Linked DNA regions of Stieleria sp. JC731. The protein of the gene in region 1 binds, or shares a complex with, the protein of each later gene. Links are inferred from orthologs where the notes say so. Each region holds a gene or a part of one and is shown on either strand. Other genes may lie near its edges. The genes, in order: hisH and hisF.

Evidence for each region.
Region 2: the proteins of hisH (region 1) and hisF are in contact, whole or in part, in a crystal structure (PDB 6RU0), measured with the Thermotoga maritima proteins. The link is inferred for Stieleria sp. JC731 from one-to-one orthologs. Residues at the interface, in WP_004080484.1 of Thermotoga maritima: Asn15, Arg18, Arg22, Arg117, Leu118, Pro119, His120, Met121, Gly122, Trp123, Asn124, Asn134, Gly135, Tyr136, Tyr138, Val140, Tyr158, Glu180, Lys181, Ser182, Ser183, Lys184, Ile185; in WP_004080486.1 of Thermotoga maritima: Met1, Leu2, Ala3, Arg5, Ser40, Glu41, Asp45, Glu46, Ala70, Glu71, Ile73, Asp74, Ile75, Pro76, Phe77, Asp98, Lys99, Ser122, Gln123, Glu161, Thr195, Leu196, Asn247, Arg249, Glu251.

What each region holds. Positions count from the first base shown.
Region 1 is NZ_JAJKFQ010000011.1:642,175-645,285, reverse strand. Bases 14-2,803 are described here. They hold hisH (imidazole glycerol phosphate synthase subunit HisH), read right to left. Parts: upstream 1,821-2,803; coding sequence 1,206-1,820; downstream 14-1,205. Other genes in these bases: hisG (ATP phosphoribosyltransferase), read left to right, coding at 2,538-2,803; LOC67_RS19310 (phosphoribosyl-ATP diphosphatase), read left to right, coding at 2,140-2,481; LOC67_RS19320 (hypothetical protein), read right to left, coding at 572-1,054. Also shown: more of hisG, read left to right, coding at 2,804-3,111. UniProt on the Escherichia coli protein: IGPS catalyzes the conversion of PRFAR and glutamine to IGP, AICAR and glutamate. The HisH subunit catalyzes the hydrolysis of glutamine to glutamate and ammonia as part of the synthesis of IGP and AICAR.
Region 2 is NZ_JAJKFQ010000002.1:599,782-602,949, forward strand. The notes cover bases 41-2,887. They hold hisF (imidazole glycerol phosphate synthase subunit HisF), read right to left. Parts: upstream 1,925-2,887; coding sequence 1,157-1,924; downstream 41-1,156. Other genes in these bases: LOC67_RS07895 (leucine-rich repeat domain-containing protein), read right to left, coding at 41-547; LOC67_RS07900 (cupin domain-containing protein), read right to left, coding at 621-953; purH (bifunctional phosphoribosylaminoimidazolecarboxamide formyltransferase/IMP cyclohydrolase), read left to right, coding at 2,142-2,887. Also shown: more of leucine-rich repeat domain-containing protein, read right to left, coding at 1-40; more of purH, read left to right, coding at 2,888-3,168.

The DNA.
Region 1 (3,111 bases):
CCATCAACAATCACCGTCAGGGTGTTCGTCACGCGAATGTGGCCCATTCCTGCCATGTCCCTGTTCTCATGTCCTGTTTCCCAGATTCACCAGCCCAAGCATTCGGCGATGGGCTTTTCTGGAAGGCCGCAAAGAATCCCGATCCGCGGATGAACCGGAAGGGGAAAGATAGGGCAAAGGCAAAAGTTTTTCGGTTTGCACAATTTGGCACGCCCCAACTTCAGACTGCGTAATGGCTTGCAATTGCCAATCTGCACCGAAATATTTTTCATCAACTTTTGAACGAGGCGAAGCTGGGAAAGCTGGGCAAATTCGCAACCGGAGGGTTTCAATCCGGCCCGAGTCGGACCGATCGATGCTTTTGCCGTGCTATCGAGGACCATTCGAGAACAGAATCCTAGCAGTCGAATTGTTTCTCGATTGATCAGCCAGCGTCGCTGCCGTGGAAGATCAGATTCGCGACCTGCTTTTCGGGTCAGAGTCCTTACAAAGTCGCCTTGGACGACAGAAATCCAGCGGGAAGAGCGTTACCTTCACGGAGTGAAGGGCGACAATCGGAAATTAACGGCTGCTAGGCGGTTGCAGTGTAAGCCCACTGAAAAGTTCCGGCTTCTGAAAGCGAGGCTGTTGGCTTCAGCTCGGTGACTCCGTTGCCATCGGTGCGAGTCGATGATCCGACGGGTTCCAGGTTCCAAGCCGGTTCCGAGGTGCCACGGATTTGATATGTCGAAAGCAGTCTCTCTGGCGACACCTTGGTCCGGCAGGCCCATTCAAAGTGGAAACCGTTTTCGATCGGCTGCACACTCAAGCTCCAGTGGCTCGTTCCTGCACAACCGACTCCCAAAGCAACTTCCTGATCATTGATCACTTCGACAGAGAGCTGCTGCAGCGGAGGAGATGCCGGCCAGGGTAACTCTTCAGCTTCCTCAAATGACTCGACGACGGAATCGCCGCATACCAATTGATGAATGAATCGATCGCCATTCCAGGTGAAATCGACGCGACGCTTTCCATCGGGATGGACAAGCTGGACGGGTTGAACTTGCTGACTCACTCGTATGATCTTTGTTCGATTGTTTTGATTTGAAACTGCCGCACTGGATAGCAGATCTGTTAAGCCGCCCGCCTACAACGCGTTGACGCTCACATCACGTTCTCAATGCGAAGATGACGCACCAGATGTGCTCGCGATGATGAATGGCAAATCAGCAGGCAACAAGCTGCGTGAAACGCCGAAGCAACTGCAGACCGTTTGCTTGGCTTTTCTCGGGGTGAAACTGTGTGGCGAAAAGGTTGTCTCGCGAAACCATCGCACAAAATTCATGTCCGTAGTCGCATGTTAGCGCGACGACATCGGAATCGGCAGGGCGCACATAGTACGAGTGCACGAAGTAGAAATGAGTTTCGTCGTCGACATCGCTTAGCAAAGCACACTCGTTCTGTTTTTTGACAGTGTTCCATCCCATGTGTGGAACCTTGTACTGGTCTGGAAGCTCGAACCGCACGACTTCACCCGGCAAAATGCCCAAACCTTTGTGGCTGCCGTGCTCGAAGCCTTCGTCAAAGAGCAACTGCAGCCCCAGACAAATGCCCAGAAAAGGTCGGCCGGTGCTGCAATAGTCGCGAATCGGCTGAGCCAGATCGCGGCGATTGATTTCCGCCATCGCATCGCCAAATGCACCGACGCCGGGCAAAATCAGCTGCTCAGCGTCAGCGATTTCATGAGGATCTGAAGAAATCTTGGCTTCCCCCCCGACTCGCTGGACCGCTTTTTGGACGCTGCGGAGATTTCCCATCTGGTAGTCGACGATTGTGATCATAGGAATGTCGGAGGCGGAAATGATGGCTTATCGAATATGGGAAACTGGAACATTGTCCGGACACGTTAGTACGAAAAGTGTTCGGCGTGTAGTCCCGATCACTTCGTCGCCAAAACGACCGTTTCGACCGCGATGTGTTGGCAACCATTTTCGAGGGCCGCGTTATCGATATTGTGAACCTTTAGCGAGATCCCCCCGACAGATACGCCTGCTTCTGCACACAGCTGGGGTGAACGGCTAGGTGGACGAAATGGCCCGTCTGATTTACGATCCGCAGCAAAAGAACGATGTAGAAAAACGGAATAGTTGAAAAGAGCCAATGCCAGACTCATTATTGCCGCTTGACCGGTTGATGAAGACACTCGCCGAACGAGCCGAAACCCGCCCAGAAGGGTCTTACACGACCAAATTGATGGAGGCCGGAACGGCGAAGATCGGTTCGAAAATCCTAGAAGAGGCAGCCGAATTGATCGAGGCTGCCGACGAACCCGGCGAAGAAGGACGCAATCACTTTGTCTATGAAGCCGGCGATTTGATTTATCACACGCTGGTGATGTTGGCCTATCGCGGAGTCAGCTTGGACGAAATCGCTGCCGAGCTTGCCCGTCGCGAAGGCACGTCAGGGTTGGAAGAAAAAGCCAGCCGCCAAAACCAATCTTAGCTGCCGCTACGGCAGATCCAGCAATCGAACAAAAGATAATAAAGTAAGAACGATCGATGGGACTCACAGATAAAAACCTGCGTATTGGAATCCCTAGCAAAGGGCGTTTGAGTGAACTTTCCGGAGAGCTGTTGCTGCAAGCGGGGCTGAACTTCCGGCGTCAGAATCGTGGCCTCTTTGCCAAAGTCAAAGGGCTGCCGATCGATATGATTTTCCTTCGCACCGACGATATCCCAACCCTGGTTGCCGAAGGCGCAATCGACATGGGCATTACCGGTAGTGACTTGGTCGAAGAAGCCAACGCCAATGTCACCACCCGCATGCGATTGGGTGTCGGACGTTGTCGTTTGGCGATCTGCATTCCCGAAGACAGCGAGATTCGTTCGGCCAACGAACTCGACGGCAAACGAATCGCCACCAGCTTTCCCGCCATCACGAAAGCCTACCTGGGACAACACAACGCGTTGGCTCACATGGTTTCTCTGTCCGGCAGTGTCGAAGTGATGATCAGCCTTGGCGTTGCCGATGCGATCGTCGACCTGGTCGAAACCGGCAGCACGCTGGCGGCCAATCGGCTGCGTGTCTTAGAAGAAATCGGCTCGTATGAAACGGTGCTCATTCAAAACGATC
Region 2 (3,168 bases), on another replicon or contig:
CGGTGTTTCCGATCGGCAAAAAGTCCAATGCGATTACTTTTAGGCTGGCAATCTTCCCCAATGAATTCGCACCGCCTTGCGTGACTTTGGTCGCGTCGTCCTTGCCGGAAAGCTTGATCGACTTAAGCTTGGATAGCTGCTCAAGATGCTCAAGTCCTGAATCGGAAATCGCACACCCTCGCAGGTCCAGATTCTCCAGCGTGCTGACCTTGGCGACGGAAGCCAATCCACTGTCATCCACATCCGATCCAGAGAGCAATAGGCTGCGAAGCTTTGGCAACGAGGCCAGCTGCCCAATGACATCGGCTAGCGATCGATCACGAAAGTTGACTTCGATGATTTGCCCATCGCCATCACGCCGAACGCTTACAGCGGCGGCTTCGACTGCTTCTGAAATGCCCGCCAGATCAGCTGCTGATCCCGTTGTCTCCAGCGCGTCTGGCTCATTGGATTGTTTCGAGCCACAACCGATGCATGGAATCGATACCAGCAGAGCAGCGAGAATGAAATGACGGGGTTTGCAGGAATGCGACTGTGCAGTCTTCACGATTAACGATCCAAGCGAGAGAAGGTGGGAGTTCGTTAGTCTAGCAGGTGCATGCAGTTAACACGTGAGCTGTTCAGCTTTCGGGATAGAAGACAGCCAGCCAGATCGTGAACTCATCGTTGCTGGTCCAGTCGACACGATGCTTTTGATGCGCCGGAATCATCAGGTGATCGCCGGGTAACAATTCGAGCATTCGCCCATCGTCAAACTGCAGCCTTGCACGTCCCTGCAAGACGACCACCCATTCGTGCTCGTCTTGGTCATACCAAAAATCAGTCGGGCTCGCTTGGCCGTCCGACACGATCCGCTCGATACGAACGCCGGACTGGCTGACTAACACGTCGACCAATTCTTTGGGCAACGGTGCCTTTGGGTCGCTTGGCAAACCCGAAAAAAGATTATCCATCGGTATGTTCAGACGGGTCTTTGGCGTGGCTTCGTAGACAGATCAAAACAAGACCGATGCCAAGCTTAAAAGCAGACGAGTCGAAAAATGAATCGTATCGATAAGACGGCCGCTTGGTTTCCCCACCTCGAACGAGTGTGGTGAATGCAGAATTCATAAACTCGCTTCACTACAACCGCACTGTATTTACAAACGCACCGTATTTACAACCGTACTGCGATCCCAGCGTCACGCATCACTTGTTTAGTTTCTTCGATGGTGAACTGGCCGAAGTGAAAGATGCTGGCCGCGAGTGCCGCACTGGCCTTTCCCTTCAAAATCGCATCGGCAAGGTGCTGTGGATTACCGGCACCGCCGCTGGCGACGACGGGAATCGAGACGGCTTCGCTGACAGCCGAGGTGACGGGCAAATCGTAGCCATCGCAAGTACCATCGGCATCCATGCTGGTGAGGACAATTTCACCGGCGCCGAGCTGTTCGACTTCCTTTGCCCACTGCACAGCTTCCAACCCGGTGGGCTTTCGACCGCCATTGATGTGAACTTCCCAAAATTCTTTTCCGTCACGGATCACGCGTTTGGGGTCAATATTGACGACGATGCATTGGCTGCCGAATCGGTCTGCGGCGCGTCGGACGAATTCTGGATCTTTGCACGCGGCCGAATTGATCGAAACCTTGTCGCAGCCAGCATTCAGCAGATCGCGAACGTCCTCGATGGTCCGCACGCCCCCGCCGACGGTCAGCGGCATAAAGACGCAATCGGCAGTTCGACGGACGACATCCAAAATGATGTCGCGTTCTTCGTGGCTAGCGGTAATATCCAAAAAAACCAGTTCGTCGGCACCTTCGGCCTCATAACGGCTGGCAACTTGGACAGGATCGCCCGCATCACGCAAATTCACAAAGTTCGTCCCTTTGACAACTCGTCCACCATGGACATCAAGGCACGGAATTACTCGGGCAGCTAGCATCGGCGCGGGGTCATTGTGAAGTGGTGATGGGATTTCCAGGTGGGTTATATGAAAACGGACAGGCCCTTGAAACCGCCGTGCCGGTTGACCGCATGCCGTGTCGCGAATTTAATTTGCTTGGTAATCCATTGTGGCTCAGATTTAGAAACGGCGATTTGTCCGCCGAAGCCCGCGGCGGCCAGCCGCTTTCCCCCTCGATTTTGTGGATTTGTATTCCGTGTCAAACGTTACCCCGGTTCGCAATGCCCTGATTAGCGTTAGCGATAAACTTGGCCTCGCCGACCTCGCAGCCGGATTGCAACGGGCTGGGGTGAAAATTTACAGCACCGGCGGAACCCGTCGTCACCTGGAACAGTCGGGCATCGAAGTCCTTGACGTCGCAGAGTACACCGGATTTCCGGAAATGCTTGACGGCCGTGTCAAAACGCTGCACCCAAAAGTTTTCGGCGGAATCTTGGCTCGCCGTGATCGCGATGATCACATCGCCTCGATCGAGGAGCACGGCATCACCCCGTTCGACCTGGTGGTGGTCAATCTCTACCCCTTCGCCGCGACCGCATCTCGACCGGGCGCGAAATTCGAAGAGTGTGTCGAACAGATTGATATCGGTGGCCCAAGCTTGGTTCGCGCCGCGGCGAAGAACCACCAAGACGTCGCTGTTGCGACCAGCCCAGAGCAATACGGCGAAATCCTTGAGCAGCTTGATGCTGGCGGAACAACACTGGAACTTCGCAAACAGTTGGCTGCAGACGCGTTTGACCACACTGCCGCCTACGACCGAGCGATTGCCGACTACATGCGTGGTGACAAAATCGCCGGGGAATTTCCTTCGGCGATGCACCTTTCGCTGCGTCGAAAAACACAACTGCGTTACGGTGAAAACCCACATCAACGCGCCGCCGTTTACGCCGACCCGACCGTTCGCAGTGCGAACTTGGTTTCGGCTCGCCAGATCAGCGGAAAAGAGCTTTCGTACAACAACCTGCTCGACCTCGATTCGGCTCTCGAAATCGTCCGCGGATTGGCGTCTCCGGCCGTTTCGGTCATCAAGCACAACAACCCCTGCGGTGCGGCGACGGATACGAAACTGGCTGCCGCGTGCAAAAAAGCTCTCGAAGGCGACCCGTTGAGTGCTTTCGGTTCGGTGCTGGGGCTGAATAAAACCGTCGACGTCGAAACCGCAGAGATCCTTTGCCAGCCAGGTTTGTTTATCGAAGCCATCGTGGCGCCCGATTTCGAAGCCG